Regions from separate parts of the Aurantimonas sp. genome, predicted to be linked through region 1. Evidence: predicted binding sites of a transcription regulator. Region 1 holds the regulator's gene; each other region holds the start of a gene.

Region 1 (10,424 bases):
CCGACGCTGACGGCGGCCGCCAGCTTGTCGGCGTCGAAGCGGGCATAGCCGCGCACGCTCGACGGCGTGGTGAAGTCGACGATCAGCAGGTCCACCGGACCGTCGGTCTGGGTCTGGGCAATGAACTTGCCGTCGAATTTCAGCGACGTGCCGAGCAGCACCGTCAGCACGACCATCTCCGCCAGCAGGCGCGCCACCGGTTCGGGGTAGTCGTGCCGGCCGAGGATCTGGTCGAGCATGGGTCCGAGCTGCACCGCCCGGCCCCGGGCGTCGAGGCCCTCGACCGCGAACGGCACGACGGCATCGTCGCCGGCGAAGTTGAACTCGCCGAGCGCCTTCTGCGGATCAGCCACGGCTCTGCCCCGCGGAAGTCTCGGTGCCGAGTGCGTCGAAGCACCAGGCCAGGATGGATTTTTGCGCGTGCAGACGGTTCTCGGCCTCGTCGAAGACCACCGATTGCGGGCCGTCCATGACGGCGTCGGTCACTTCCTCGCCGCGATGGGCAGGGAGACAATGCATGAAGAGTGCCTCGGGCTTGGCATGCGCCATCAGGCGTTCATTGACCTGATAGGGCATGAAGACATTGTGGCCGCGTGCCTGTTCCTCGCGGCCCATGGACACCCAGGTGTCGGTGACGACGCAGTCGGCGCCAGTCACCGCTTCCACCGGGTCCTCCGTAATTAGGATCGAGGCGCCGTCTTTGCGAGCCCGCTCGACGAAGCGCATGTCCGGCCCCGACCCCGCCGGCGTGGCGATGGTCAGGTTGAAGGAGAAGCGCGCCGAGGCCTCGACGAAGGACGACAGCACGTTGTTGCCGTCGCCGGTCCAGGCGAAGGTCTTCCCGCGCACCGGGCCGCGCTTTTCCTCGAAGGTCAAGAGATCGGTCATGATCTGGCACGGATGGGTGTCGTCGGTCAGGCCGTTGATCACCGGCACCGTGGCGTATTCCGCCATTTCCGTCAGCCGGTCATGGGTGGTGGTGCGGATCATGATCGCGTCGACATAGCGCGACAGCACCCGCGCCGTGTCGGCGATGGTCTCCGAGCGGCCGAGTTGCATCTCGGTGCCGGACAGGAACAGCGTCTCGCCGCCGAGCTGGCGCATGCCGACGTCGAAGGACACCCGCGTGCGCGTCGACGGCTTGTCGAAGATCATCGCCAGCACCTTGCCGGCCAAAGGCTTCGGACCGTCGCGGCCGAGCGCCTTGCGCCTGGCGGCATCGTCGATGATGTCGTGCAGGTCGCGGCTCGGGACGGCGGAGATGTCGAGAAAGTGCTTGGGGCCGTTTGCCATCGTCATCATTCGCCTCACGCGCTCTTGCGCCGGTTGCCGGCCGACATCGCCGCCACCGCCGTCTCGATCCGATCCATCGCCTGCCGGACCTCGTCCGCGGTGACGTTGAGCGGCGGCAGCAGGCGCACGACATTGTCGCCCGCCGGTACCGCCAGAAGTCCTTCCTCGCGCATCTGCGCCACGAGTTCGCCGTTCGGCACCTTGGCCTTCAGCCCGATCAGCAGCCCCTCGCCGCGCACCGCCTCGATCACGTCGGGATAGCGGTCCGAGAGCGAGGCCAGCGACTGCTTGAGCTGCAGCGACATGTCGTGGACATGGTCGAGGAAGCCGTCGTCCAGCACCACGTCGAGCACAGCATTGCCGATGGCCATCGCCAGCGGGCTGCCGCCATAGGTCGTGCCGTGCGAGCCCGGCGTCATGCCGCTGGCCGCCCGCTCCGTCGCCAGGCACACGCCGAGCGGAAAGCCGCCGCCAATGCCCTTGGCCGAGGCGAGGATGTCCGGCGCGGCGCCCGAATGCTGATAGGCGAAGAACTTGCCGGTCCGCCCGACGCCGGTCTGCACCTCGTCGTAGATCAGGAGGATGCCGAGATTGTCGCACATCTCGCGCAGGCCCGTCAGGCACATGGGCGGCACGCTGCGAATGCCCCCCTCGCCCTGGATCGGCTCGATCAGGATCGCCGCGACGTCCGGCTGCGCCGCCGCCTCGCGCAGCGCGTCATGGTCGCCGAAGGGCAGCTGGTCGAAGCCTTCGACCTTCGGGCCGTAACCCTCGAGATACTTCTTCTGCCCGCCGGCCGCGATGGTCGCCAGCGTGCGCCCGTGAAAGGCGCCCTCGAAGGTCAGGATGCGATAGCGCTCCGGCGCGCCGTTGACGTAGTGATAGCGCCGCGCCGTCTTGATCGCGCATTCCACCGCCTCGGCGCCGGAATTGGCGAAGAAGGCGCGGTCGGCGAAGGTCGCCGCCGTCAGCCGTTCGGCCATCCGCGTCTGGTCGGGGATCTCGTAGAGATTGGAGACGTGCCACAGCTTCTCGGCCTGCGCCTTCATCGTCTCGACGAGATGCGGATGGGCATGGCCGAGGCAGTTCACCGCGATGCCGCCGCCAAAGTCCATGAAACGTCGGCCGTCGCGCGTCTCCAGCCAGACGCCGCTGCCGCGCTCGAAGGCGAGCGGCGCGCGTGCATAGGTCTCGAAGAGCGGCGAGGAATGGTCCGTCGTGTCAGCCATGGCCTTTGACTTTGCTGGATCGTAAGGGTCGGATCCGGTTGTTGTTGCGGGATCGGTTCGGCGCGCGAACCGCTGGGGCGGGATGCTTGAAACGCCAAAGCCTGCCGATGGGGCAGGCTTTCGAGCGTTTTCCGAGACTTCGGAGCTTCCGCTATACCATGGCGAGCCGACGCGGTGTCAATCGAACCGCATTTTCGCCCTGCTTGTCGGTCATAGGCTTGACGAACGTCACGGGCGGCAACAAAGGCTGGGGAAAAGCCCCAAACGATTCCCCTGCGTCCCCGGCGAGCCTTGTCAGCGAGTCCGCGGCTGGGCTATCTTGCCGTCAAGATACTAGATTTCGTGCGGCGGACCTAGTTCCTCAATATATCTTGTGCGTTCTGGCGCGGTCAGCCGTCGCGCTTGTGGAGGGATTCCAGCCGTCGCGACTATGCCGAAAGGAGCTTGCCATGGGCTGGACTGACGAACGCGTGGAGCTGCTCAAGCAGCTCTGGACCGAAGGCCTGAGCGCCAGCCAGATCGCCGACCGCCTGGGCGGCGTCAGCCGCAACGCCGTGATCGGCAAGGTGCACCGCCTGAAACTCGAATCGCGGGCCCGCCAGCCGAATGTCGCGCAGCCGGTTGCCGTCGAGCGCCCTGCCCCGCGCCGCACGGCCGAGGTCGAGACCGTCGAGATGGTGGTGCCGGCCCGTCTGGTCGCCGCCTCGCAGCAGCAGGCCCCGAGCCGTTCCATGCCGCGCACCATGGGCGCCACCGCGCTGAAGATGGAGCCGGAGGAAGAGCTCGAGGTGATGGACCAGCCGCAGGAGCGCGAGAGCGCCGAAGTGGTGCCGATCGCCCGCAAGCTCAGCCTCGTCGAACTGACCGAGACGACCTGCAAATGGCCGGTCGGCGACCCGATGAAGCCGGACTTCCATTTCTGCGGCAACAACGCCCGCGATGCCTCGCCCTATTGCGCCTATCACGCCAAGCTGGCCTTCCAGCCCTTCTCGGATCGCCGCCGCGCGCGCTAGGCGCCGCAGGCCCTACCAAATGCAAAACACCCCGCGTGGCCAGGCCGCGCGGGGTGTTTGCGTTTCAGGCTCGTGAAGAAGCCGGGGGGAGACGCGTCAGGCGCCGGCACTCAGTCGCGTGCGGGCCGGCGCGGCCGGGGACCTGGCGGCGCTGAACTGCTCATCCAGCGCATAGCCGGCGCCGCGCACGGTGCGGATCGGGTCGCGCTCGCGGCCGCGATTGATCGCCTTGCGCAGCCGGCCGACATGCACGTCCACCGTGCGCTCGTCGACATAGATGTCGCGGCCCCAGACGCCGTCGAGCAACTGCTCGCGGGAGAACACCCGGCCCGGCGACTGCATGAAGAATTCCATCAGCTTGAACTCGGTCGGTCCGAGCTTGAGCTCGCGGCCGGCGCGCCGCACCCGATGGGTCTCGCGGTCGAGATCGATGTCGCCGGCGACGAGCTGACTGGAGATCTTCTCGGGCTTGGAGCGGCGCAGCATGGCCCGCACACGGGCGATCAGCTCCGGCGTCGAGAACGGCTTGACGACATAGTCGTCCGCGCCGACCGACAGGCCGCGCACCCGCTCGCTCTCCTCGCCGCGTGCCGTCAGCATCAGGATCGGCAGGCGCTCGGTCTCCTCGCGCTGGCGCAGCCGCCGGCAGAGCTCAACGCCCGACAGGCCGGGCAGCATCCAGTCGAGGATCAGGAGATCTGGCACCTCCTCCTTCAGCCGGATGTCGGCCTCGTCGCCCCGGTCGATGACGTCGACGACGTAGCCTTCGGCCTCGAGATTGTACCGCAGGAGAATGCCGAGGGCTTCCTCGTCCTCGACGACGACGATCCGTGCGCTCATTGCTGTCAGCCCTCGTCAGCCTGGCTCGGCGGGTCGTTCGGCACCGGCTGGGTCATCGTCGCCGTGTTGTCGCCCTTCGGCCGCTCGTTTTCGAGCTGCTTGCCGGTCTGGATGTAATAGACCGTCTCGGCGATGTTGGTGGCGTGATCGCCGATCCGCTCGATGTTCTTGGCCGAGAACAGGAGATGCGTGCAGGAGGTGATGTTGCGCGGATCCTCCATCATGTAGGTCAGGAGCTCGCGGAAGATCGAGGTGTACATCGCATCGATCTGCTCGTCGTTCTCGCGCATGGCGAGCGCGCGCTCGTAGTCCCGCTCGCCATAGGCGTCGAGCACTTCCTTGAGCTGCTCCAGCGCCATCTCCGACAGATGCTCGATGCCGCGCACCAGCTGCACCGGATGGGCATGGTCGTGGACCGCGATCACCCGCTTGGCGATGTTCTTGGCCAGGTCGCCGATCCGCTCCAGATCGTTGGAGATGCGGATGGCGCCGACGATCTCGCGCAGGTCGACGGCCATCGGCTGGCGCTTGGCGATGGTCATGATCGCCCGCTCGTCGAGCGCCCGCTGGGCGTCGTCCAGCAGCAGGTCGTCGGCGACCACCGACTGGGCCAGCCCCCAGTCGCTGCGCATCAGCGCGGCGACCGACTGCTCGACCATCCGCTCGGCCATCCCGCCCATTTCCGAGATCCGGCGGACGATCAGCTTCAGCTCGTCTTCGTAGGACGTGACTGTATGTTCGGTCATGGGCATGACGCTTCCTTGCCTTCGTTCAGCCGAAGCGGCCGGTGATGTAGTCCTGGGTGCGCTTGTCGTCCGGGTTGGAGAACATCTTCTCCGTCGGGCCGACCTCCACCAGATAGCCGAGATGGAACATCGCCGTGCGCTGCGAGACGCGCGCCGCCTGCTGCATCGAATGGGTGACGATGACGATGGTGTAGTTCTGCTTCAGCTCGTCGATCAGTTCCTCGACCTTGGCGGTCGCGATCGGATCGAGTGCCGAACAGGGCTCGTCCATCAGGATCACCTCGGGCGACACCGCGATGGCGCGGGCGATGCACAGGCGCTGCTGCTGGCCGCCCGACAGGCCGGTGCCCGGCTCGGCGAGCCGGTCCTTTACCTCTTCGTAGAGGCCGGCCTTGCGCAGGCTGGTGACGACGATCTCCTCGAGCTCGGCCTTGGTCGAGGCGAGCCCGTGAATCTTCGGACCATAGGCGACATTGTCGAAGATCGACTTCGGAAACGGGTTGGGCTTCTGGAAGACCATGCCGACCCGCGCCCGCAGCTCGACCACGTCGATCGCCGGATCGTAGACGTCCTCGCCGTCCAGCGTGATCTTGCCGCCCACCTTGGCGATGTCGATCGTGTCGTTCATCCGGTTCAGGCAGCGCAGGAAGGTCGACTTGCCGCAGCCCGACGGTCCGATGAGCGCCGTCACCTGGTTCTCCTCGACATCGAGATCGATGTCGTAGAGCGCCTGCTTCGGACCGTAATGGACGGTCACCTTCTCGGATCGCATCTTGATCGGACGGGTAGGTTGCACGGCAGGCCCTTTCGCTAACGACACCTGGATATTTTCCATCATGGGAGTCTCCTGTCGCATATCTACCAGCGCCGTTCGAGACGGCGTCGCAGAAGGACCGCCGTAAGGTTCATGATCGAGAGGAAGGCCAGGAGCACGCAGATGGCCGCACTGGTGCGCGCCACGAAGCCGCGTTCCGGGCTGTCGAACCAGATGAAGATCTGGGTCGGAAGCGCCGTCGACGGGTCGAGAGGACCCGACGGGGCCGAGGTGATGAAGGCGTTCATGCCGATCAGCAGCAGCGGCGCCGCCTCGCCGAGCGCCTGGGCCAGGCCGATGATCACCCCGGTGAGGATGCCCGGCAGGGCCAGCGGCAGGACGTGATGGCCGATCACCTGCATCTCCGAGGCGCCGACACCGCGCGCCGCCTCGCGGATCGAGGGCGGCACCGCCTTCAAGGCGTTCCGGGTGACGATGATGATCGTCGGCAGGGTCATCAGCGACAGCACCATGCCGCCGACCAGCGGCACCGAACGCGGCAGTCCGAAGACGCCGATGAACAGCGCAAGGCCCAGGAGACCGAAGACGATCGACGGCACCGCCGCCAGATTGTTGATGTTGATCTCGATGAAGTCCGTGAACCGGTTCTTCGGCGCGAACTCCTCCAGATAGACGGCCGCGCCGACCCCGACGGGAACGCTGATCAGGAAACAGACCAGCAGCAGGAAGAACGAGCCGATGATCGCGCCCTTCAGGCCGGCGAGTTCGGGGAAGCGGCTGTCCGCCTCGGTGACGAGGCCCCAGTCGACCGCCGAGCGGATCAGCCCGGCCTCTTCCAGCTGCTTGAAGCGGGCCAGCGCCGCGTCGTCGAGGCGCCGGTTGGCTTCGGCCTGGTCGGCATTGACGACGCCTTCGAACAATTGCTCGTAGGGGTCGGACACCGGCACCCACACCGATGTCGTCTGGCCCTTCAGCTGCGGGTCCGCGGCGACGAGATCGCGCAGCATGAACTGCGCGCCGTTGCTCAGGATGCCGGTCACCGCCCGCCGTTCCGCGCGCCCGTCCGTCTCCGGGAACATGGCGAGCAGGGAATTGTTGGCGAGCGAATTGTAGTTGATGTCGTCCTCGGCGGGGATCGCCACGTCGAGCTTCACCTCGGTCCGCGTCCAGGCCGGAAGCGAGGTCGAGACGACCGATCCGATCAGCGTCGCGAGCATCAGCAGCGCGAACGCGATCGCGACGCCGCCGTAGATCTTCAGCCGGGTCTGCGCCGACTTGCGCTTGCCGAGGCTGGCCCTGACGAGATCACGGGAATGCGTGCCCGGCCGGCCCGAGGGGAATGCGCCTGCTTGGGTAGCGTCAGTCATATTGTTCCCGATACTTCCGGACAATCTGGATTGCGACGAGGTTGAGCATCAGCGTCATGAGGAAGAGCGTCAGCCCGAGGCCGAAGGCGGCCAGCGTCTTGGGACTGTCGAAGGACGTGTCGCCGGTCAGAAGCGCCACGATCTGCACCGTGACGGTGGTGACGCCTTCCAGCGGATTGGCGGTGAGGTTCGCGGTCAGGCCCGCCGCCATGACCACGATCATGGTCTCGCCGATCGCCCGGCTGGTGGCGAGGAGAACACCGCCGACGATGCCCGGCAGGGCCGAGGGCAGGATCACCTTGGTGATGGTTTCGCCGCGGGTCGCCCCGAGCCCGAGCGAGCCGTCCCGCATGGCCCGCGGGACCGCGGAGATCGCGTCGTCGGCCAGCGACGAGATGAACGGGATGATCATCACGCCCATGACGAGGCCCGGCACGATCGCCGCTGTCGGCGATACCGGGATGCCGATGTCGCTGCCGAAGCCGCGAATGGCCGGCGAGACGACGAGGACGGCGAAGAAGCCGTAGACGATCGTCGGAATGCCCGCGAGCACCTCGATCAGCGGCTTGACCACCGTGCGCATCGGCTGCGAGGCGAACTCGGCCATGTAGATCGCCGAGAACAGTCCCACCGGCAGCGCCACGACCATCGCCGTCAACGCGATGATCAGCGTGCCGGCGAAGATCGGCACCGCGCCGAAGGCGCCGGTCGAGCCGACCTGGTCGGGGCGGATGGCGATCTGCGGGTCCCAGTTGATGCCGAAGAAGAATTCCAGCGGCGACACCACGGCGAAGAACCGAAGCCCCTCGAACAGGAGCGAGAAGAGAATGCCCAGCGTCACCAGGATCGAGATGGTGGCGCAGAAGATCAGGATGTACTTGATGATCCGCTCGGCCGTGTTGCGGGCACGAAACCGCAGGTCGATCCGGGGAACGACAACGCCCGAGGCGATCAGCGCGATCGCCACGACGACCGCGAGCAGCAGCCAGCGCGAGACGTTCGCCGCCGTCTGGAAGGTCTCCGCGGCGATGAAGACCGCGGGGTCGGGCTCGCCGAAGGTGACGCCGGCGGCGACCTGGCGGACCTGTCCGATGAGCAGGCCGAGCCGCCCGGCCGACGCTTCCTTCAGCGTCTCGGGCAGATTGGCGAGGATGATCCGGTCGAGCACGACGGGCTCGAGCGCCAGCCACAGCAGGATGACGACGACGCAGGGTGTCAGGATCGTCAGCGCAAGAAGATAGCCGTGATATTTGGGGAGGGAGTGCAGCGTCCGTCCGTCACCCGTCGCCCCGACCGTCCGCGCCTTCATGAAGGCGGCGCTGAAGCCGATGATCGTCAGCAAGACGGCAGTCGCCAGCGTCAATGATAGCGGCATGGATCCCGACACTCCTTGCGAGGAACCGCCGGCCAGGAAAATGGCCGGCGGGTTTGTCAGCGCGAAAGCTTACTTCGGCGCCTGCATGGTCTCGCCTTCGGTGGCGGACTTGCGGGTGGCCTCGAGCTTGTCGGCGCTCAGCGGGACCAGGCCGCGGTCGATCAGGTAGCCGTCCTCGCCCATCGCGCCGTCGCTGACATACTCGGCGACGAACTCGTTGAGGCCCGGAATAGCGTCACGATGCGCGTTCTTGACGTAGATGAAGAGCGGGCGGGAGACGCCGTACTCGCCGGTCAGAACCGTGTCCTCGGACGGAACGACACCACCGATGGCGGCGCCCTTCAGCTTGTCCTGGTTCTCGAACAGGAACGAGTAGCCGAAGATGCCGAAGGCGGTCGGGTCGGTCTCGAGACGCTGCACGATCAGGTTGTCGTTCTCGCCGGCTTCGACGAAGGCACCGTCGGTGCGCATGCGCTGGCAGACTTCGTCGTGACGGTCCTCGTCGAGCGCCTTGATGGCCTCGAACTCGGCGCAGCCCTCTTCCATGACCAGCTCGACCCAGGCGTCGCGCGTGCCGGACGTCGGCGGCGGGCCATAGACCAGGATCGGCTCGGCCGGCAGCGAGGAATCGATCTCGTTCCAGCTCTTGTACGGGTTGGCCTTCACCTCACCGTCGACCTCGACCTCGGCGGCGAGCGCCTGGAAGAGCTGCGCCTTGCTGACCGACAGCTCCGGGCCGCTGCGGGCGTTGGCGAAGGACAGCGCGTCGTAGCCGAGCAGGACTTCGGTGACGTCCTTGACGCCGTTCGACTGGCACAGCTCGTATTCCGACGCCTTCATGGCGCGCGAGGCACCGGTGATGTCGGGGGTCTGCTCGCCGACGCCGCCGCAGAAGATCTTCATGCCGCCGCCGGTACCGGTCGACTCGGTCACGGGCGCCGGAAACTCACCCATGTTGGCGAACTGTTCAGCAACGGCCTGGGTGTAGGGGAAAACCGTCGAGGATCCGACGATCTGGATCTGGTCCCGGACCTGCGCGGAGGCCTGGCCGGTCAGTGCGATGGCGGTACCGAGCGCGAGGCTGGCGATGAACTTGTTGTTCACGGGTGCGTCTCCTTGAGGAGTTTGTTTCGAACCGAGCACTGTTGGGCCGCCCTGTCTGGCGGCTGCTGCTCGCCGACACGTCTAGCGGCGCTGGAAGAAGTCTATATGACAGTCGGATTGCACCTTTATGACAGTCCAAGCCGCTGTTTCTTATAGCGCTTTCTCCGAAGTATCAGAATCGGACCGCGGCAGCGGTAACCTGGCCGTGAACACAGAGCCTTTTCCGATGGTCGACTCGACCAGGAGTCGCCCGCGATGGCGCAAGAGGATGTTGCGGGTGATCGACAGGCCGAGGCCGGTGCCCCGCTTGGCCCGCGAGCGGCCCGGATCGACGCGGTAGAAGCGTTCGGTCAGCCGCGGCACGTGCTCAGCCGGAATGCCGGGGCCGAAATCGCGCACCGCCGCATCGACGAAGCTGCCGCCCGCCTCCACCGTCCGGGTCAGGCTGATCTCCACGCGCTTGCCGGTCTCGCCGTATTTGCAGGCGTTCTCGACCAGATTGGAGAAGACCTGCATCAGTTCGTCCTCGTCGCCGGGGATCGCCACCGGCTCCTCCGGCAGCTCCAGCGCCAGCTCGACATCCAACTGCTCGGCCAGCGGCGCCAGCTGGCTCTCCACCTTGCGCAGGATCGCCCCGAGATCGACACGGGTCGAGATCGGCACATGCCGCTTCATCTCGATC
Region 2 (10,424 bases), on a different contig from region 1:
ACCATCGATCTCATTGCCGAGCGGGTCGACGTGGTGATCCGTGCCAATCTCGCCTTCGAGGAGAACTCCGATCTGGTGGCGCGCAAGCTGGGACCGATCGGCATCGTCCTGGTGGCGAGCCCGGCCTTCCTGGCGGCGCATCCACCCATCGCGCGGCCGGAGGATCTGGCCGGCCTGCCGACGATCGCCCATCAGAAGACGCAGGACCAGAGCATCTGGGAGCTCTATGACGGCGCCGACCGCCCGGTGCGGATCCGCCACGAACCCCGGCTGCTGGTCAACGACTTCGCCGTCTCCCGCGAGGCCGCCATTGAAGCGCTGGGCGTCGCGATGCTGCCCCAGGCAGTCTGTTACGACGCGCTCGCCTCAGGCGCGCTGGTCCGGGTGCTGCCGGATTATCATGCCGGCGAGAGCATGGTGCATCTCCTGTTCACGTCGCGGCGCGGCATGCTGCCGGCCGTGCGGCTGCTGGTGGATCACCTGATCGACACGCTGCCGGAGGTGATGCGGCGCAAACGCGCGGCCGTATACGAATCGCAAACCGTCGCCTGATCGCCAAGTCGCTCATCTGGAACCGAATTCCGCTTCGACCCCTTTCGCTTTCCAACAAACGAATGAGAGGCGGATACAATGTTCAAGCAGCTTGCGGCAGCCCCGATCCTGGCAGCAGCGCTCTTCGCGGCGCCGGCCAGCGCCCAGTCGACCTCCGGCGATTCCCTGTCGCAGGGGATGATCGAGATGGCGTCGCTGTCGGTCGAGCCGCGCGAGAGCCGCAGCATCAAGAGCGCGTCCAACGGCGTGCCGATCCCGACGCCGCGGCCGGAAACCATCCGCAACATCGCGCCGCAGGAGCCCGTCGAGCGCACCGCCGAAGGCTATCGCCTGATCGGCCCGCGCTTCTTCCCGGCCCAGTAAGCCGCATACGCCATTAGGCGGCGGCTGCCTCGCCGGTCGTTGAACTGTCTTGAATGCAATGTAGGGGAAAAGCTGGAGGCCTCGGAGGGAATCGAACCCCCGTGCAAGGATTTGCAGTCCTCTGCGTAACCACTCCGCCACGAGGCCTCACCGGCGCTGTACCTACTGATTTGATTGGGCTCTCGCAAGCCCCTCCGATCCGATCTGCGAACATCGTCATGCCGGCACGCCGGCAGCCCCGGTTTTCCGTCACGCCGCAACGCCGAACGGTGCGTTGCGGCGATCTTCGCCTTGCCTCGCTTCTAGGGCGCGACTAAGGAAACGACAGAGAACAAGGCGAAACGGCGACGAGAGATCGGAATGTCGACCATGGACTTTGATGCCGCCCGTACGCGGATGGTGGACAACCAGATTCGCACCACCGACGTGACCCGCCACGAGATCCTGCGGGCCTTCCTCGAGGTGCCGCGCGAAGAGTTCGTGCCGGCCGCGCGCAAGCCGCTGGCCTATATCGACGAGGACGTGCCGCTCGGCAACGGCCGCTTCATCATGGAAGCCTCCCCCTTCGCCAAGCTGATCCAGCTGGCCGCGATCCGTCCCGACGACGTCGTTCTCGATGTGGGCTGCGGCACCGGCTATTCGTCGGCGGTGCTGTCGCATCTGGCCGGCTCGGTGGTTTCGCTGGAGCAGGATCCGGAGCTGGCGGAAGCGGCGACCGAGAACCTCGCCCGGCTCGACTATGTCACCTGCGCCGTCGTCGAAGGGCCGCTGAACGAAGGCTATCCGTCGGAAGCGCCGTTCGACGTCATTTTCGTGCAAGGTTCTGTCGACATTCTGCCTGAAACCCTGCTCGAACAGCTTCGGGATGGTGGCCGTCTGGTCGTCGTCGAGGGGCAGGGCAATGCGGCGGAAGCCAAGCTCTACTTCAAGGACGACAACGGTGTCGTCGGCAGCCGGTTCGGATTCAACTGCAGCATCCGGCCGCTGCCGGGCTTTCAGAGGAAGGCCGAGTTCGCCTTCTGAGCGATCAGCATCGTTGCAGATTTGCCGATTCGCGAAACAAATGCCGGGCAGGGGGCCGCGTCGCTTGATCGATCGGCCGTGCGCCTGATTAGTATGCCCCAAACCTCAAATGGCATTCCCGGGTCTGACGTTTCCGGGAGACGTCGGGGCGGGGGCGGTGACCGTTACCTAAGTGGGCCGCGTCATGGAGTATGAACATTGATCGGCAAGACTGTGATTGCCGCGCTTCTGGCCGCGGGCACGCTGTTGTCCTCTCCCAGTGGGGCGCTGGCGGAAACGCTCACCGGGGCGCTCGCAAAGGCCTACAAGTTCAATCAGGATCTCAATGCCGCCCGCGCCCAGCTCCGCGCGACTGACGAGAACGTGCCGCAGGCCCGCTCGGCGCTCAGGCCTTTCATCAGCGGCGTCGGTTCGGCGAATGCCAGCCGCAGCCGCACGACCCGTGGCGACGACCTGCCGCGGATTCGCGACCGGACCGACTCGATCGGTTTCGGCGTGCAGCTGAACCAGACGATCTTCGACGGCTTCCAGACCCAGAACAACGTCGCCGCGGCGCAGGCCCAGATCCGGGCGGCGCGCGGCAATCTGTCGAACACCGAGCAGAACGTCCTGTTCGATGCCGCCAGCGCCTACATGAATGTCCTGCGCGACCGGCGCATCGCCGCGCTGCGCCGCGAAAATCTCGGCTTCCTCGAAGAGCAGGTGCGGGCCGCCGGCGCACGGTTCGAAGTTGGCGAAGGCACGCGGACCGACGTCGCCCAGGCCGAATCGCAGCAAGCGCTCGCAACGGCGCTTCTGAACAGCGCGCTGGCGCAGGTGGCGTCCAGCGAGGCGACCTATTTCGACATCATTGGCGATTCGCCCGATAATCTGGTTGCCGGCACGCTGCCGTCCGGCGTGCTGCCGCGCTCGGTCGACGAGGCCTTCCGCATTTCACAGGCGGAGCATCCGGCGATCCAGGCGACGCTGGCAGCGGTCGACGCGGCGGCCTTCCAGGTGAAGTCGGCGGAAGGGGCGTTCCTGCCCGAGCTCAGCCTGACCGGCCGTGTCGATGACACCTACGCGCTCAACGAGCGCGACCCGTCCAGCCTGCCCGGCGTTCGCGTGAACACCCAGAACGAGGTCTCCGCCTCGGTCGGGGCCCAGCTGACGATCCCGATCTATCAGGGCGGTCGCGCCAGTTCCGTCGTGCGGCAGGCCAAGGAAGTCCTCGGTCAGCGGCGCATCGAGGTCGATGGCGCCCGCGACCAGGTGCGGGCCGCTGTGGCGACGGCATGGGCGCAGCTGCAGGCGGCGCGGGCCAACATCACCGGCTACCGGGCCCAGGTCGACGCGGCGCGGCTGGCCCTCAACGGCGTCATCGAAGAGCGCAATGTCGGCCAGCGCACCACGCTGGACGTCTTGAACTCCCAGGCCGACGTGATCTCGGCGCAGATCCTGCTGGCCGGTTCGACCCGCGACGAGGTCGTCGCCGGCTATGCCGTTCTGTCGGCCATCGGCCGCCTGTCCGCCGAGCGTCTCAACCTCGTGGCGAGCGTCTATCGACCGACCGAGCATTACGAGGCGGTCGAGGACAAGTGGTTCGGCCTGCGCACCCCCGACGGCCGCTGAGCCTTGATCGGGCGAGCCGGACCCCGCGAAGCGAGTCCGGCCGGCAACAGCACGCTGCAAGAAGCTGGTGATAGAGATGCTGAAGGGCCTTGCGGGATTCCCGTCGAGGCCCTTTGCGCTTAGGCTTCACGCATGATTCGAGCGATAGGGTCTGCGCCTGTCGCCCAATTTTGCGGGAGCTCGTCATGAGCAATGCTCTACCGGCACGGGAACCGTCCATGGACGAGATCCTGGCCTCGATCCGGCGTATCATCGAAAGCGGCGAGGAGAAGTCTCCCTCGCGCCGGGCTGCGGCCAAGCCGGCCGTCTCGGCCGAGCGCGATGAACCTCAGGCTGCCGAGCCGGCAACGCGCGCGCAGCAGGGCACGAGGCCGGCGCTGACCGAGCCGCGCCTTGACAGGCAGGCGCCGGTTCAGGCCGAGCGCGACGAGGTCTCCGGATTTGACGGGCTCGGACGCCCTGCCAACGATACGGTACGTCAGGCCCCCCGGCCCAAGCTCGGGATCGTACCGCCCGTGGCGCCGGTCGCGGCCGATGAGGATTCAGAGGACGACGCCGCGATGTCGTCCGGCCCGGGCCTGTCGCTGGATATGGTCGAGGACGAGGTCGAAACGGCCGTCCGGCAGGCAGTTGCGGCCCATGACGGACGTCTGAGCAATGCGGCGGATGCGACCGACGCGGACATCTTGGAAGACGTGACGGCGCTGTCGTCGGCACGGCTGCAGGCTGCCTCGCTCGCCGCGGCGTCCGAGCGCCGGACGGACGCGGCGCGCGATTCCGTCGCCGATGTCTCGGCCATGGCTGCCACTGACGACGAAGACGAAGTGCCTGCTGAAGCGCGGCTGGAGCCGGCGGAGGCGATGGCCTCCGCGCAGGCCGCGCCGATGCCGACCGGGTCTACGTCCGACGCCGATGTTTCGGCCGACGCCGACGAGCCGGCCGATTATCTCGGCGAGTTCGACGAGGACGAGTTCGCCAGCGAGCTTCTCGACCGGGCCGGCCTGTTCGAGGCGGGCCGGGCCGACGCCGACGTGGCAACCGATTCCGTCGCCAGCAACGCCGCTGAGGACGAGGACGATGACGCGGCGGCTCCCACCATGACCGCGCGCCCGTCGCCGCAGGCGTACGAGCCGGCTGAGGTCGAGGCCCAGGCCGCGGAAGCCGTCGATGCGCCGGCGGCGCCGTCCGCACCGGTGGCAGCGACGACCGCCGCCGACATCCACGCCCTTGTCTCGCATGAGGCCGGCGAACGCATCGCCGGGTCGTTCGACGATCTCGCCCGCGTCATCCGCGACGAGCAGATGCGCACCATGGACGAGACCGTCCGCCAGATGCTGCGGCCGATGCTGCAGGAATGGCTCGACGACAACCTGCCGCGCCTCGTCGAGCGGCTGGTTCGCGAGGAGATCGAGCGCGTCGCCCGCGGCGGTCGCCGCTGACGAACCCGGCCTGCGGCGTGCAGATCGCATCGCGGGCCGACACGGCTCTTCGTTGACAGTGTCGAAAGCAAGGCTGTAACCGGTTCTGGAACATCACCGCCCCGGGGAATCCGGCTGGCGCGCGCACCGGACAAGCCATGATCGAAAAGACCTATGACGCCGCGGCGATCGAGCCGCGTATTGCCGAGCGTTGGGAAGAGGCAGAGGCCTTCCGCGCCGGAGCCGGCGCCGCCGAGGACGCCGAAGCCTTCTCGATCGTCATTCCGCCCCCCAATGTCACCGGCTCGCTCCACATGGGGCACGCGCTGAACGACACGCTGCAGGACGTGCTGGTGCGCTTCGAGCGCATGCGCGGCAAGAAGGTGCTGTGGCAGCCCGGCCTCGATCACGCCGGCATCGCCACTCAGATGGTCGTCGAGCGGCAGCTGGCCGAGCGCAAGGAGCCGGGCCGGCGCGACATGGGCCGCGACGCCTTCATCGAGCGGGTCTGGCAGTGGAAGGGCGAATCGGGCGGGGCGATCCTCGGGCAGCTGCGCCGTCTCGGCGCGTCCTGCGACTGGTCGCGCGAGCGCTTCACCATGGACGAGGGCCTGTCGAAGGCCGTGCTGCACGTCTTCGTCGAGCTCTATCGCAAGGGCCTGATCTACAAGGACAAGCGTCTCGTCAACTGGGACCCGAAGCTGCTGACGGCGATTTCGGACCTGGAGGTCGAGCAGAAGGAGGTGAAGGGCCACCTCTGGCATTTCCGCTATCCGCTGGCCGATGGCGTGACCTACGAGCATCCCTACAATCTCGATACCGAGGGCAACCGCACCGCGTGGAAGCCGTCGGATGGCGAGCCCGCCGGCTACGAGACCCGCGACCATCTGGTCGTCGCGACGACCCGGCCCGAGACCATGCTGGGCGACAGCGGCGTGGCGGTCAGCCCCGAGGATCCGCGTTACCGCGACCTCGTCGGCAAGTCCGTCATCCTGCCGCTGGTTGGCCGCCGGATTCCGATCGTCGCCGACGAATATCCCGATCCCGAGGCCGGCACCGGCGCGGTGAAGATGACGCCGGCGCACGACTTCAACGATTTCGAGGTCGGCAAGCGCCACGATCTCAAGCAGATCAACATCCTGACGGTCGCCGCGAAGATCACGCTGGCCGAGAACGAGGCCTTCCTCGACGGTCTGGAGGAGACCGCCGAACTCGAGCGCACCATTGCGGCGCTCGACGGCGAGGACCGCTTTGCCGCGCGCGAGGCCATCGTCGCGATGATGGAGGAGGGCGGTCTCCTCGCCGCCGTCGAGGACCATCCGCACACGGTGCCGCATGGCGACCGCGGCGGCGTGCCGATCGAGCCGTTCCTCACCGACCAGTGGTATGTCGACGCCAAGACGCTGGCCGAGCCGGCCATCGCCTCGGTGCGCGAGGGCCGCACCAAGTTCGTGCCGAAGAACTGGGAAAAGACCTATTTCGACTGGATGGAGAACATTCAGCCCTGGTGCATCTCGCGCCAGCTCTGGTGGGGCCACCAGATCCCGGCCTGGTACGGGCCGGACGGTGAGATCTTCGTCGCCAAGACCGAGGAAGAGGCCGTCGCCGCGGCGCTGTCGCATTATGTCACCAACGGCACGATCGACGACGAGGAAGCCCGCGCCATGGCCGCCGATCCGGCGCGCCGCGACGGCTTCCTGCATCGCGACGAGGACGTTCTCGACACCTGGTTCTCGTCGGCCCTCTGGCCGTTCTCGACGCTCGGCTGGCCGGACCAGACGCCGGAGCTGGCGACCTATTATCCGACCAGCGTCCTCGTCACCGGCTTCGACATCATCTTCTTCTGGGTCGCCCGGATGATGATGATGGGCCTCGAATTCATGGACGAGGAGCCATTCCACACGGTCTATGTCCACGCTCTGGTGCGCGACAAGACCGGCGCCAAGATGTCGAAGTCGAAGGGCAATGTGGTCGATCCGCTCGATCTCATCGACGAGTTCGGCGCCGATGCCCTGCGCTTCACCCTGGCGATCATGGCGGCGCAGGGCCGCGACGTGAAGCTCGATCCGCAGCGCATCGCCGGCTATCGCAATTTCGGCACCAAGCTGTGGAACGCGACCCGCTTCGCCGAGATGAACGGCGCCGTCCATGGCGGCACTCTCGATCCGTCGCAGCTCTCGCTGCCGCTGAACCGCTGGGTCGTGACCGAACTCGGCCGCACCATCGCCGAGACCGAGACCGCCATCGCGGCCTACCGCTTCAACGAGGCGGCGGCGACGCTCTACCGCTTCGTCTGGAACCTGTTCTGCGACTGGTATGTCGAGCTGGCCAAGCCGGCCTTGATGGGCAGCGACGAGGCCGCGGCCAACGAGGTGCGGCACGTCATGGGGTCGGTCCTCGACCGGATCTACGCGCTGCTGCATCCGTTCATGCCGTTCATCACCGAGGAGCTGTGGCAGGTGACCGCCGCCGGCGAACGCGCCTCGCTGCTGTGCCATGCGGCCTGGCCGGTGCTCGACTTCGCCGACCGCGACGCCGCCGACGACATCAACTGGCTGATCGAGGTGGTATCGGAGATCCGCTCGGTGCGGTCCGAGATGAACGTGCCGGCGGCGACCGAGGCCGATCTCGTGGCGGTGGCGCCTGATGCGGCGACCGCGGCGCGGCTGGAGCGGCACGGCGCCGCGGTGAAACGGTTGGCGCGGCTGGCGACCATCGTCACCGCGGAGACCGCGCCGGAACAGTCGGCGCAGATCCTGGCGGCGGGGGGCAGCTTCGCCCTGCCGCTGGCCGGGCTCATCGACGTCGCCGCCGAGCGCAGCCGCCTTGGCAAGGCCCGCGACAAGGCTCTCGGCGAGATCGAGCGGATCGACCGCAAGCTCTCCAACCAGAAGTTCGTCGCCAACGCGCCTGACGAGATCGTCGAGCAGGAGCGCGAGAAGCGCGAAGGCTACCGGATCGAGGCCGACAAGCTGTCGGCGGCGCTCGAACGGCTGCAGTAGCCTTACAACCGGGAGCACGGCGTTTCCTTGCAAGGAAACGCCGTGCTCCTGCAATGCCCGGTATCATCCGGCCCTTGGCGCCGAGCCGCCGATCTGTCGTATTTATGACACGCTCGGGACACGATTTTGTCTCCTCGTGCCGTGCGCGCGCCGATCTCTCCCTACGTAACCCCCCGTTCCCCCACGCGAAAAATCAGAATCTGCAAAGGCTTGCGCAGGCTTCGCCGGCTATGATCGCCGCTGTGGCGGAAGCGTCGCAATTGCCCCGGTGTTGCAACCGGGGAGTTCCGGACCGCGAATTTATCGTTTACGTTTGCGTCAACTTTCAGCGGCTGGGTTCCCGCGGAAGTTCAACAAGAGTGGGGGGATTCCATTGCGAACTTTTCTGACAACGATTCTCGGCGCGTCCCTGGCTTCGGCGGCGCTCAGCACGTCGGCCCTCGCCGGTGGCTTCCAGCGCGGCACGGCTGACACGGACATTCTGTTCGAGCAGGGCACCGCCGTGATGCGGACCGGCGTCACCTACGTCAATCCGCAGCGCGGCTTCGAGTCGATCAACGGCCAGAGCGGCAATTTCGGCACCTACACGCAGAATTACCTCATCCCGTCGCTGGCCTTCGGCATCAACAGCGAGATGGCCGGCTGCGCAGGCACCTACGTGATCTCCTTCGCGGCGGAATCCGACTACACCGGCGCGCCGGGCGGGGCGCTTCCGGCTGGTCCGACGGCTGGTTCGCGGACCGAGACGAGCGAGTTCGAGTCGAACGAGTTCGGCCTGACCTGCCGCCTGTCCTACACCAATGACATCGGCCGCTTCAGCGTTCTCGGCGGCGTCTTCGCCGAAGACTTCACCTTCGACGGAACCAGCGTTTCGAACACGCCAATAACCACGGCGACGTTGCCGTTCGGCACTGTCCCAGTGTTCTTGCCGGTACGGACGACGGTGGAAACCAAAAGCGACTACGCCATCGGTTATCGCGTCGGCGCGGCATTCGAAAAGCCGGAAATCGCTCTGCGTGCCCAGATCATGTATCGTTCGGAAGCCACGCACGACAATTTCACTGGCACAGGTCAAGTCGTAGCGAATGGCAATGCTTACGCTATCGGACCCAGTGGCGCGCAGGTAGTACTGCCTGGGCCCGCGTTGGGATCGGTCGTTGCACCCGGAACTTCCGACTTTTCGGAAGTCGTCAGCCCGCAGAGCCTGTACATCAACGCCCAGACCGGCATTGCGCCGGGCACGCTGCTGCTGGCCTCCTTCCGCTGGACGGACTGGAGCACTAACGGCACCGCCGTCAGTTCGATCACGACCGCACGTGGCACGAGCTCGAGCCTGTCGCCCTACAACTGGCGTGACGGCTACACGGCGTCGATCGGCCTCGGCCGGGCGTTCACCGACGAGATCTCGGCGGCCGTCTCGGTCGGCTACGATCGCGGCGTGTCGACCGGTTCGGAGACGACCTACACCGATCTCTACACCCTGGCCGGCGGCGTCTCGTTCAAGGCCAATGAGTGGAGCGAGCTGCGCTTCGGCGGTCTCGTCGGCTACTGGACCGATGGCGAGCAGTCGACCAGCGACGGTGCGTACTTCAATGCCACGGTCGGCGACGACTTCGTCTATGCGGTCAATGCCTCGATGAAGTTCACTTTCTGAGTCCGGTCTCACGACCAACTCTTTGAAGCACAAGGAAGGCGCGTCCGCAGGGCGCGCCTTTTTGCTGGCCGGGACCCTCTCGCGGGCATCGAGGCGAATTCGCTGCTTGTGGGATCGCTGCAACACTATTGCAGCGGAGCATCGCCTATAGTCCGCCGCGGGGAGCCATGCCCCGTTGCCGCCACAAAACCCGCTCACCCCAGAGGTGCTGATCGGGCGCGGCGTCGAGGCGGGCCATGAACAGCGTTGTGTACGAGGGGGACCGATGGACGCGCATTCGATCGACAAGAAGAACCTGCCCAGCCGGCATGTGACCGAGGGGCCGTCGCGCGCGCCGCACCGCTCGTATCTCTACGCCATGGGTCTCACCAAGGAAGAGATCCATCAGCCGCTGGTCGGCGTCGCCTCCTGCTGGAACGAGGCCGCGCCGTGCAACATCTCGCTGATGCGCCAGGCACAGGTCGTCAAGAAGGGCGTCGCCGCAGCCCGCGGTACGCCGCGCGAATTCTGCACCATCACCGTCACCGACGGCATCGCCATGGGCCACCAGGGCATGAAGGCTTCGCTCGTCTCGCGCGACCTCATCGCCGATTCGGTTGAGCTGACCATGCGCGGCCATGCCTATGACGCGCTGGTGGGTCTGGCCGGCTGCGACAAGTCGCTTCCGGGCATGATGATGGCGATGGTTCGCCTGAACGTGCCGTCGGTCTTCATCTATGGCGGGTCGATCCTGCCGGGCAATTTCCGCGGCCAGCAGGTCACCGTCCAGGACATCTTCGAGGCCGTCGGCAAGCATTCGGT
Region 3 (10,424 bases), on a different contig from region 1:
CCGCATCGATCGCGGCCGCCGAGTCGAAGAGCTTCCAGCGCGCGCTCTGGGAGGCGGGATTGCGGATACGCCCGGCCCGCGGATCGGCCAGCCCCGCCGCCCGGGCGCGCTGCCGCGCCGCCCCCGACAGCAGCCGGTCGAAATAATGGCCCTCGAAGCGGATCAGCGGTTCGCGGCGATCGCCGATACGCGCGAACGCCACCGCGTTGGTTTCCACCAGCGCGACGGCGACCAGCACCGCCGCGTCGATGCCGCTCGTCTTCGATACATGGCGCGCTGCGCCGAGAACCGCCCGATCCACCCTCATCGCTCCCTCCGTCCCGTCACCACGATCAGTGTCGCCGCATCAAAGCGGGCGGGGAGAAAACAACGGCCGCCCCTCAGGCGAGGGACGGCCGACATGGGCGGGGTGGATGGATGCGAAGCCGGCAGCTCAGGCGGCGGCCGGCAGGTCCGTGTCGGCCGGCATCTGCCGGAAACCGGCGGCACGCGGGCGCGCATAGCGGGCCTCGACCTCGCCGGCGATCATGTCCGCCGTCACCGCCGACAGGGTCCAGCCGAGATGGCCGTGGCCGGTGTTGTAGAACACCCCGGCCGCCCGGCCGGCGCCGACCCGCGGCATCATGTTCGGCATCATCGGGCGCAGGCCTGCCCAGGGCACGACCGAATCCGTCGCGATCTCCGGGAAGCGCGTGCGGCACCACTCGACCAGCGGCCGGATGCGGGCCGCCTTGATGTCGCGGTTCTCGCCTGCGAACTCCGCAGTGCCGGCGATGCGCAGCCGGTCGGCGCCGAGGCGGCTGGTGACGACCTTTGCGTGGTCGTCGAGAAGGCTCACCCAGGGCGCGCCGGCCCGGCTCGCCTCGTCGGTGAGGTTCACCGTCACCGAATAGCCCTTCACCGGGTAGATGTTGACCCGGTCGCCGAGCTGGCGGGCGAATGCGCGGCTGGCGACGCCGGCGCAGACGACGATGCCGTCGAAGCGCTGCCGGCGCGGCGCGTCCTGGGGCCGGCGGCCATCCTTCCAGGTCACGTCGACGCCGTCGGCGCCGCGCGAGGCGAGCTTGCGCACGTCGGCATCGAAGGCGAAGGTCGCGCCCTTCCGCCGGCAGGCCTCGGCGAGATGGCGGGTGTATTTGTGGATGTCGCCGGTGAAGTCGGATTCGGTGAAGAAGCCGCCGACGAAATCCCCGCGGATGGTCGGCTCGATGGCGGCGATCTCGGCCGGCGTCACCGCGTCGCGGCGCAGGCCGCCCTCGGCCAGGAGCCGGTTCACCCCGGCGGCATGGGCCATCTCCACGCGGCTTTCATAGACATGCAGGATGCCGCGCTTCTCGGCGTCGAAGTCGAAGCCCTCGCGCTCGGCCGCGTCCAGCAGATGCCGGCGCGCCGCGATCGCCAGCCGGGTGGTGGCGATGGTGTTGGCCTCGTAGCTGCGGGCGGCGAGGACAAATTCCATCATCCAGGACAGCTTGTGCCAGGAGGGCGAGGGATGGACGAGCAGCGGCGCATCCTTGCGCAGCATCCATTTCAGGCCCTTGAGGAAGGTGCTCGGCTGGTTCCAGACCTCGGCGTTGGAGGCCGAAAGCTGGCCGCCATTGGCGAAGGAGGTTTCCATGGCGGCATGGGCATGACGGTCGAAGACGGTCACGTCGAAGCCGCGCTGGACGAGCTGATAGGCAGTGGTGACACCGGTGATGCCGGCGCCGATGACGGCGATGGAGGTCATGACGATCCTTTCGCCCCGCCGCAGCGGGGGCGTCGTTCATGCCCCTCCCGTCATGAGCCTGAGAGCTTCGCGGCCGCGGAGGAATTTCCGGCAGCCACTTTCTCCTTCGGCGGACGCCCGATGAATGGCCGTCGCTCTTCGGAATTTGCAGAGACGCAGGCGGTCCTTTTGCCTGAGAGTTTCCGGGGCGGTTGCTCCTTCGGCGCCGGCCTTGCGGCCGGTCTCTCCCGCTAGCGTCTGTGCACTTATCCTATGCCTTTCGCGGGGCGCCGGCAAGCGGCCACGTATCGGCGTCGGCGCATGGCCAGCCATGTCGGCAGCGCGGGTATACGCCTCGCGGTTGGTGGCTCGCTGACGGCCCGCCTCAGTCGATGCGCAGGCCGCTCGCCGTGTCGAAGCGGTGCAGCGCCGAGACCGGCGCGGCGGCGCGGACCTTCGTGCCCGGCTCCAGATGGCTGTAGCCGGCCACCCGCACGGCGATCTCCGGACCCTTGTCCGGCAGCGCGCCATAGACATAGCTCTCGGCGCCGACCACCTCGACGCCGCTGACGGTGAGGTCGCAGACGAACTCGCCGGGCGCGGCTGGCGCGTCGGCGAGAAGCCGCATGTGCTCGGGGCGGATGCCGAGCGTCACGCCGGACGCGGTTCTGGCACCAGCGTCATCAAGGCCGCTGATGCCGGCCACGTGCGCGGCCTCGCGGCCGATCGGCACGAGGTTCATCGCCGGCGAGCCGATGAAGGTGGCGACGAACAGGCTTGCGGGACGCTCGTAGATGTCCATCGGCGAGCCGGCCTGCTCGATGCGGCCGGCATTCAGCACGACCAGCCGGTCGGCCAGCGTCATCGCCTCGAGCTGGTCGTGGGTCACGTAGAGGCTGGTGGTGGCGAACTGGCGCTGCAAACGCCGGATCTCGGCGCGCATCTGGACCCGCAGCTTGGCGTCGAGATTGGACAGCGGCTCGTCGAACAGGAAGGCCGCCGGCTCGCGCACGATGGCGCGGCCCATGGCGACGCGCTGGCGCTGGCCGCCGGAGAGCTGGCCGGGCTTGCGCGACAGGAGCGGCGCAATCTCCAGCACCTTCGAGGCCTCCTCGACGCGCCGGGCGATCTCGTCCTTTGCCATCTTGCGGTTCTTCAGGCCGTATTCGAGGTTCTGGCGCACGCTCATATGCGGATAGAGCGCGTAGTTCTGGAACACCATGGCGATGTCGCGCTGGGCCGGCTCCAGGTCGTTGACCACCCGGTCGCCGATGGTGATCGTGCCGGAGGAGATCGCTTCCAGCCCGGCCACCATGCGCAAGAGCGTCGACTTTCCGCAGCCGGACGGGCCGACGAGGACGACGAACTCGCCATCGGGAATATCCAGCGAGACGCCCTTCACGGCCTCCACATTGCCGGCATAGACCTTGCGCACGTCCCTCAGTTCGATGCCTGCCAAGTTTACTTCTCCGCTTCGACGAGGCCGCGCACGAACCAGCGCTGCATCAGGACGACGACCAGGACGGGGGGCGCGATCGCCAGGATCGCCGTCACCATGACCAGATGCCACGGCGTATCGGCGTCGGCGAAGGACACCATCTTCTTCAGGGCGATGACGATCGTGTTCATCTGGTTGTCGTTGGTGACGAGCAGCGGCCACAGATACTGCGTCCAGCCATAGATGAAGAGGATCACGAACAAGGCCGCGATGTTGGTCTTGGAGAGCGGCAGCAGGATGTCGCGGAAGAAGCGCATCGGCCCGGCCGCGTCGACCCGCGCCGCCTCCACCAGTTCGGACGGGATGGTCATGAAGAACTGCCGGAACAGGAGCGTCGCGGTGGCCGAGGCGATCAGCGGCAGGATCAGGCCGGCATAGGTGTCGATCATGCCAAGATCGACCATCACCTTGTAGGTCGGCAGGATGCGCACCTCGACCGGCAGCATCAGCGTAATGAAGATCAGCCAGAAGAAGGTCATGCGCAGCGGGAAGCGGAAGAACACGATCGCGAAGGCCGACAGGATCGAGATGACGATCTTGCCGACCGCGATGCCCAGCGCCATCACCGAGGTGTTGAACAGCAGGGTCCAGACGCTGACGCCGCCGATCCGGTCGACGCCGCCGAACAGCGCCTCGCCGTAATTGTCGAGGAACTGGTCGCCCGGCACCAGCGGCAGCGGCGGCCGCAGGATGGTCTGCAGCGTCTGCGTCGAGGCGACGAAGGTGTAGTAGATCGGGAAGGCGACGATCGCCAGGCCCAGCACGAGAAGCACATGGGCGACCGGCCGGCCGATGGGGCTGCGCTCGATCATGGGCGGTTGTTCCGGGGCTCAGCCATAGTGCACCCGCCGTTCCACGTAGCGGAACTGCACCGCCGTCAGGGCGATGACGATCGCCATCAGGATCACCGACTGGGCTGCCGAGCTGCCGAGGTCGAGATTCACGAAGCCGTCGATATAGACCTTGTAGACCAGCGTCTCGGTGGCCCGCGCCGGACCGCCGGCGGTGACCGCGTCGATGATGCCGAAAGTGTCGAAGAAGGCGTAGACCGTGTTGACGACGAGCAGGAAGAAGGTCGTCGGCGCGATCAGCGGGAAGACGATGGTCCAGAACCGCTTGGTCGAGCCGGCGCCGTCGATGGCGGCGGCCTCGGTCAGGGATTTCGGGATCGACTGCAGCGCCGCGACGAAGAATAGGAAATTGTAGCTGATCTGCTTCCAGGCGGCCGCCACCACCACCAGCAGCATCGCCTGGTCACCGTTCAAGAGCGGGTCCCAGTTGTAGCCGGAGCGGCGCAGCATGTAGGCGAAGGTGCCCATGGCGGGGTTGAACATGAACAGCCACAGCATGCCGGCGACGGCGGGCGCCACCGCATAGGGCCAGATCAGCAGGGTGCGATAGAAGCCCTTGCCGCGCACCACTTTCTCGGCCGCCGACGCCAGCAGCAGCGCCAGCGCCATGGCGAGGATCGCGGTGGAGAAGGAGAAGATCGCCGTGACCTTCACCGCATTGAGATAGCCGGGATCGCTCAGCACCGAGCGGAAATTGGCGAGGCCGACGAAGGTCGTCTTCAGCCCGAACGGGTCCTGGCGCAGCACCGACTGGTAGAGCGCCTGGCTGGCCGGCCAGTAGAAGAACACCAGCGTGATGGCCACCTGCGGCGCGAGCAGCAGATAGGGCAGCCATTTGTTGGGAAAGACGGCTTTCGACACGGCGTCTCTGGGACTGGGCCGCCGCGCGTGGCGCGTAGCGACGGGAAAAGGGCGGCAGGCAGAACAACGCCGGGCGGTCGGACCGCCCGGCGTCGGTGACGATGGCGCTTACTGCGCTTCGGCGATCGCCTCGTTACCGAGTTCGACGATCTTGTCGAGCGCGGCCTGGGCGTCCTGCTGGCCCGACAGCATCAGCTCGAACTGCTCGTTCTCGATGTCGCGAAGCTGCGGCAGGTTGGGCAGGCGCACGCCCTTGGAGTTCTCGGTCGGCTCCTTGCCCATCATCTGCAGGATCGGGGTCTCGCGGCCCGGGTTCTCCTCGTAGAAGCCCGAATCCTTGGTCGCCTTGTAGGCGTCCATGGTCACCGGCAGGTAACCCGACACCTGGTGCAGGCGCGACTGGATCTCGGTCTGGGACAGGAAGTTGAAGAACTCCGCGATGCCCTTGTACTCCTCGTCGGACTTGCCGCCGAAGACCCAGAGGCTGGCGCCGCCCGGGATGGTGTTCTGCGGCGCGCCCTCGGCATTGGCGTCATAGGGAAGCTGGCCGATGCCGTAGTTCATGCCCGACTTGACGATGTCGCCGAGACCGCCGGAGGATTCCGTCAGGATCCCGCATTCGCCCGACAGGAAGAGCTGCTTGGCTTCCGAGGTGCGGCCGCCGTAGCGGAAGACGCCGTCCTTGGCGAGATCGGCGATGTCCTGGAAATGCTCGACATAGAGCGGCTCGTTGAGCTTCAGCTCGACGTCGGTGCCGGCCAGGCCGTTCTCATTGGTGCCATAGGCCACGTTGTTCCACGCCGCGAAGTTCTCGAGGTGGATCCAGGTCAGCCAGGTCGAGGTGTAGCCGCACTCGGCCGCGCCCGATTCCTTGATGGTGCGGGCCGCGGCGAACACGTCCTGCCAGGTCTCCGGCGGGCTGTCGACGTCGAGGCCGGCCTTCTCGAAGATGTCCTTGTTGTAGTACAGGATCGGCGACGAGGAATTGTACGGGAAGGACAGCATCGTGCCGTCCGGCTTGGAGTAATAGGCGACGATGCCGGGCAGGTAGTTCGACTTGTCGAAGGTATAGCCGCCGGCTTCCAGGACGTCGGCGACCGGCATGACCGCACCCTCGGCACCCATCATCACGCCGGTGCCCACGTCGAAGACCTGGATGATCGCCGGCGGCTGCTTGGCGCGGAAGGCGGCGATGCCGGCGTTCAGCGTCTCGGGATAGGTGCCCTTGAAGACGGGGGTGATCTTGTAGGCGTCCTGGCTCTCGTTGAATTCCTTGGCGAGCGTGTCGACGACTTCGTTGTTGGCGCCCGACATCGCGTGCCACCACTGCAGCTCGGTCACGGCGACGGCCTGACCTGCGCCAGCGACCAGCGCGCCCAGCGCGACGGCGGCGCCCAGAATTTTGCGGTTCATCATGTTTCCTCACCCTTGATGCGACTCTCGGGCCCTGTTGCCGAGCTCGTTGCAAGCCGCTTCTCTAGGAGTGCTTCAAAACCGATCGGTGACACAAGCATGAAGGTTCGATGACAGTGGAAAAACTCGGTCTGGCGGCTGTAACGACCGTGTTCTGACGCACGTCGTGCGCCTGTTGGCGACTGTCAGCTAGATTCCGGCTGCAACGTGCGAACCGCGCAGCGTTGGCCTGCGCAAGCCGCGGCGGCATTCCCAAAATCGTTCGCAAGGATTAGGACATGTCCCCTGTGCGCGTCCGCCGGAGGGGCAAGGGGCCCGCGCGCCAAAATGCCATTGGGGAGAATCGCATGGCCTTGATCACCTATCTGACGAAGATCCAGTTCGAGGTCGGCGCCGCCAGCCTGCTCGGCGCGGAACTGCGCGACCTGGGCGTGCGCACGCCGATGATCGTTGCCGACAAGGGGATCGTCGCAGCGGGGCTGGTGGAGCGGGTGCTGTCGGCCGGCGGCCTCCCCGCGGACACGGTGGTCTTCGACGGCACGCCCGAGAACCCGACCGAAGCGGCGGTCAACGCGGCGCTGGCGCTCTATCGCGAGCATGGCTGCGACAGCCTCGTGGCGATCGGCGGCGGCTCGCCCATCGACCTGGCCAAGGCGGTGTCGCTGCTGGCCACCCATGCCGGACCGCTGGAACAATACGCCGCGATCCTCGGCGGCATTCCGAAGATCACTGCGAACAAGCCGCCGCTGATCGCCATTCCGACGACCGCGGGCACCGGCAGCGAGGTCGGGCGCGCCGCGCTCGTCACGCTCGACGACGGCCGCAAACTCGGCTTCATCTCGCCGCACATGATCCCGAGCGTGGCGATCTGCGATCCGGAACTGACCGTCGGCCTGCCCTCGGGACTGACCGCCGCGACCGGCATGGACGCCGTCACCCACTGCATCGAGACCTATCTGTCGCCGCGCTACAATCCGCCGGCCGAGGCGATCGCGCTGGACGGGCTGGCCCGCGCCATGCGCTGGATCCGCCGGGCGACGGAAGCAGGAGACGACATCACCGCGCGCAGCGAGATGATGATGGCGGCGCTGCAGGGTGGCATGACCTTCCAGAAGGGGCTCGGCGCGGTCCACTCGCTGTCGCATCCGCTCGGCGGACTGAAGAGCGTGCGCCTGCATCACGGCACGATCAACGCCATCCTGCTGCCGGCGGTGCTGCGCTACAACGCGCCGTCCGCCGAGGAGAAATACCGGGCGCTGGCCGGTGCGATGGGGCTGGAGGCGGACGCCGATCTGGCCGCGGCGATCACCGCGCTGAACCGCGATCTCGCCATGCCGACGACCCTCTCGGAAATGAACGTGCCGCGCGACTGCTTCGGCCTCGTTGCCGAGGGGGCCGAGCGCGACCATTCGACGGCCACCAATCCGCGCCCGGCCGTCACGGCCGACTTCCTGAAACTGCTCGAAGAGGCCTATTGAGCCGAAAGGCGCAACGCCTCGCTCGGGAGGTTATCGAGGATTGACGAACCGGGCGCCGGGCGCCCGGCCGTCATTGGCTGGATCAGCCCTTCGGCTTGGGCCGCGGGCGGCGCGGCTTGGCGCTGCCGGGACCGGTGCCGCCCTTGCGGTTGAACGGCTTCTTGCTGAAGCCGCCCTTGCGGTCGGCATCGCCCCCGCCCGGTGCGCCCGTCGGGGAGATGGTGATGTCGTCGCCGTCGCTGACTTCGGCGGCGTCGGCAAAACGCTTGGCGACGCTCTCGGAGATCTCGAACTTCGTCTCGCGATCGAAGATCTTGATCATGCCGATCTCCTGCCGGGTGATCTTGCCGCGACGGCACAGCAGCGGCAGGATCCACTTCGGATCGGCATTGTTGCGCCGGCCGACATCCATGTGGAACCACACCATCGGGCCGCTGGCCTGATCGCGCTCCTTGCGCGGCGTGCGTTCCTTGCCGGCGAAATCCTTGCCGGCCTTCGGGTCGGGGCCGAAGCCGGGATCGAAGACGTCCTCGGGCGCCGGCAGGCGCGAGCGATAGAGCCTTGCCAGTGCCGCGGCGATGGTTTCCGGCGAATGCTTCTCCAGGAGGCTGCGGGCGGCGGCGAGATCGTCCTCGCCGGGCTCCTGCGCAAGCACCGGATCGGTCAGGAGCCGGTCCTCGTCGAGCTTGCGGATGGCGTCGGCCGAGGGCGTGCCGCCCCATTCGGCCCGGATCCGCGCTTCGGCCAGAAGCCGCTCGGCCTTGCGCCGGCGCGAGATCGGCACCAGCAGAACCGAGATGCCCTTGCGCCCGGCGCGGCCGGTGCGGCCGCTGCGGTGCTGCAGGGTTTCGGCGTCGCTCGGCAGATCGGCGTGAATGACCAGCGCGAGGCCCGGCAGGTCGATGCCGCGCGCGGCGACGTCGGTCGCCACGCATACCCGGGCACGGCCGTCGCGCAGCGCCTGCATGGCCTGGTTGCGCTCGGCCTGGCCGAGTTCGCCCGACAGCGTCACCGCCGAGAAGCCGCGCTCCAGAAGGCCCGACGACAGATGCCGTACCGCCTCGCGGGTGTTGCAGAACACGATCGCGCTCGGTGCATCATTGAAGCGCAGGACGTTGACGACGGCGTGTTCCAGCTCGTTCGGCGCGATCCGGATCGCCTTGTATTCGATGTCGGCATGGGCTTCGCTGCTGCGCGTCGCCTCGATGCGCAGGGCGTCGCGCTGGTAGCGCTTGGCCATGGACGAGATCAGCTTCGGCAGCGTCGCCGAGAACAGCAGCGTGCGGCGCTCGCGCGGGGTGGCCTCCAGCAGGAACTCCAGATCCTCGCGGAAGCCGAGATTGAGCATCTCGTCGGCTTCGTCGAGCACCAGCGCCTTCAGGCCGCCGATCTGCAGGGCGCCGCGTTCGAGATGATCGCGCAGGCGGCCGGGCGTGCCGACGACGATATGCGCGCCCTGGGCCAGCTTGCGCTTTTCGGCGCGCGGATCCATGCCGCCGACGCAGGTCACCATTTCGGCGCCGGTCTGGGCGTAGAGCCAGGCGAGTTCGGTCGTTACCTGCATGGCAAGTTCGCGCGTCGGCGCGACGATCAGCGCCATGGGCGCGCCGGCCGGGCCGAAGCGCTCGGCCTCGCCGAGCAGGGTGGGGGCGAGGGCGAGCCCGTAGGCAATGGTCTTGCCCGAACCGGTCTGGGCGGAGACGAGGAGGTCGCGGTCGGCCGCCTGCGGCTCCAGGACGGCGTCCTGGACGGGGGTCGGGTCGACGTAACCGCGCTCTGCGAGCGCGTGAGCGAGTGGCGTGCTCGTCGTGCGAAACGGCATCTGGTAATCCTTGGGTATCGGCAGTGGCGGCGGCAACGAGCACGCGCGCGAGTGGCGGCATTTCCGCCCAGCCGCGCCCCCTATTGCACAGGCAGGGCCGCGGCTCAACCGAAACGGCGCCTGACGGTGCTGTCCGGGCCGCCCGCGCCGGCAGTTTTTGCGCGGCGATCGCGGTCCCGATGGTGCATGCACTGTGCACTGCCGCAGCGGAATATCGTCATTCCGGGACAGCCCCCGCTTGCATCGCGCGTCATTGCCCACCATTCTGTGCCGGCGCGCGGGCGGTACGTCCGGCGCCGACTGGAAAAACAGGTAGTAAAATGGCTCAGACTGGTACGGTGAAGTTCTTCAACATGGACAAGGGCTTCGGCTTCATTAGTCCGGATGCGGGCGGAAGCGATGTGTTCGTGCACATCTCGTCCGTCGAGCGCTCCGGCATGACTTCCCTCACGGAGAATCAGAAGGTTTCCTTCGACACGGAACCCGATCCGCGCGGCAAGGGCCCCAAGGCGGTCAACATTCAGCCCGCATAATTCGGCCAGCAAGGACCGTTTCGTCCGCTCCCCGTCGGGCCCCGTCGCGAGACGGTTTCCGGCAGGCGCCGAAACGCCCGCTGATCGACCTGCCCGCAGACGGGCTCGATCGCTGCACCGGCCTGGCCGAAGCGATCGCCCGGATGCCCGCCGCGGGTGGCAGACACGACCGTGCCGGACCTTCCTGAGGCCCGGCACGGCAACGAGACCGATCGATGTTCGTCACGGCCGACACGCATTTCAACGATCCACGCGTCCTG

The links. Region 1 encodes PhoB, which activates phosphate uptake and scavenging genes when phosphate is short. Its sites were predicted from a motif close to TGTCATNNANCTGTCAT; they were not measured.
Region 2: a site for PhoB is predicted at 8,074-8,090, ahead of ACEQX1_RS02115 (long-chain fatty acid transporter). Genes of this name have one in related genera too.
Region 3: a site for PhoB is predicted at 6,431-6,447, ahead of ugpB (sn-glycerol-3-phosphate ABC transporter substrate-binding protein UgpB). Genes of this name have one in related genera too.

Annotation. Positions count from the first base shown of each region.
Region 1 is NZ_CAXPJM010000028.1:48,037-58,460, forward strand. It holds gene ACEQX1_RS12155 (Hsp33 family molecular chaperone) at 1-353, opposite strand, end outside; gene argF (ornithine carbamoyltransferase) at 346-1,299, opposite strand; gene ACEQX1_RS12165 (aspartate aminotransferase family protein) at 1,308-2,522, opposite strand; gene ACEQX1_RS12170 (GcrA family cell cycle regulator) at 2,972-3,535, shown strand; gene phoB (phosphate regulon transcriptional regulator PhoB) at 3,632-4,375, opposite strand; gene phoU (phosphate signaling complex protein PhoU) at 4,381-5,127, opposite strand; gene pstB (phosphate ABC transporter ATP-binding protein PstB) at 5,147-5,956, opposite strand; gene pstA (phosphate ABC transporter permease PstA) at 5,980-7,263, opposite strand; gene pstC (phosphate ABC transporter permease subunit PstC) at 7,256-8,638, opposite strand; gene ACEQX1_RS12200 (substrate-binding domain-containing protein) at 8,708-9,742, opposite strand; gene ACEQX1_RS12205 (ATP-binding protein) at 9,893-10,424, opposite strand, start outside.
Region 2 is NZ_CAXPJM010000005.1:62,422-72,845, forward strand. It holds gene ACEQX1_RS02080 (LysR family transcriptional regulator) at 1-552, shown strand, start outside; gene ACEQX1_RS02085 (hypothetical protein) at 631-915, shown strand; tRNA gene ACEQX1_RS02090 (tRNA-Cys) at 989-1,062, opposite strand; gene ACEQX1_RS02095 (protein-L-isoaspartate O-methyltransferase) at 1,285-1,938, shown strand; gene ACEQX1_RS02100 (TolC family outer membrane protein) at 2,137-3,549, shown strand; gene ACEQX1_RS02105 (PopZ family protein) at 3,735-4,988, shown strand; gene ACEQX1_RS02110 (valine--tRNA ligase) at 5,126-7,969, shown strand; gene ACEQX1_RS02115 (long-chain fatty acid transporter) at 8,283-9,623, shown strand; gene ilvD (dihydroxy-acid dehydratase) at 9,889-10,424, shown strand, end outside.
Region 3 is NZ_CAXPJM010000020.1:10,288-20,711, forward strand. It holds gene ACEQX1_RS08455 (N-acetylmuramidase domain-containing protein) at 1-307, opposite strand, end outside; gene ACEQX1_RS08460 (D-amino acid dehydrogenase) at 434-1,729, opposite strand; glycine riboswitch at 1,880-1,969, opposite strand; gene ACEQX1_RS08465 (sn-glycerol-3-phosphate import ATP-binding protein UgpC) at 2,094-3,167, opposite strand; gene ugpE (sn-glycerol-3-phosphate ABC transporter permease UgpE) at 3,170-4,018, opposite strand; gene ugpA (sn-glycerol-3-phosphate ABC transporter permease UgpA) at 4,037-4,918, opposite strand; gene ugpB (sn-glycerol-3-phosphate ABC transporter substrate-binding protein UgpB) at 5,027-6,334, opposite strand; gene ACEQX1_RS08485 (iron-containing alcohol dehydrogenase) at 6,679-7,809, shown strand; gene ACEQX1_RS08490 (DEAD/DEAH box helicase) at 7,892-9,631, opposite strand; gene ACEQX1_RS08495 (cold-shock protein) at 9,952-10,164, shown strand; gene ACEQX1_RS08500 (metallophosphoesterase family protein) at 10,380-10,424, shown strand, end outside.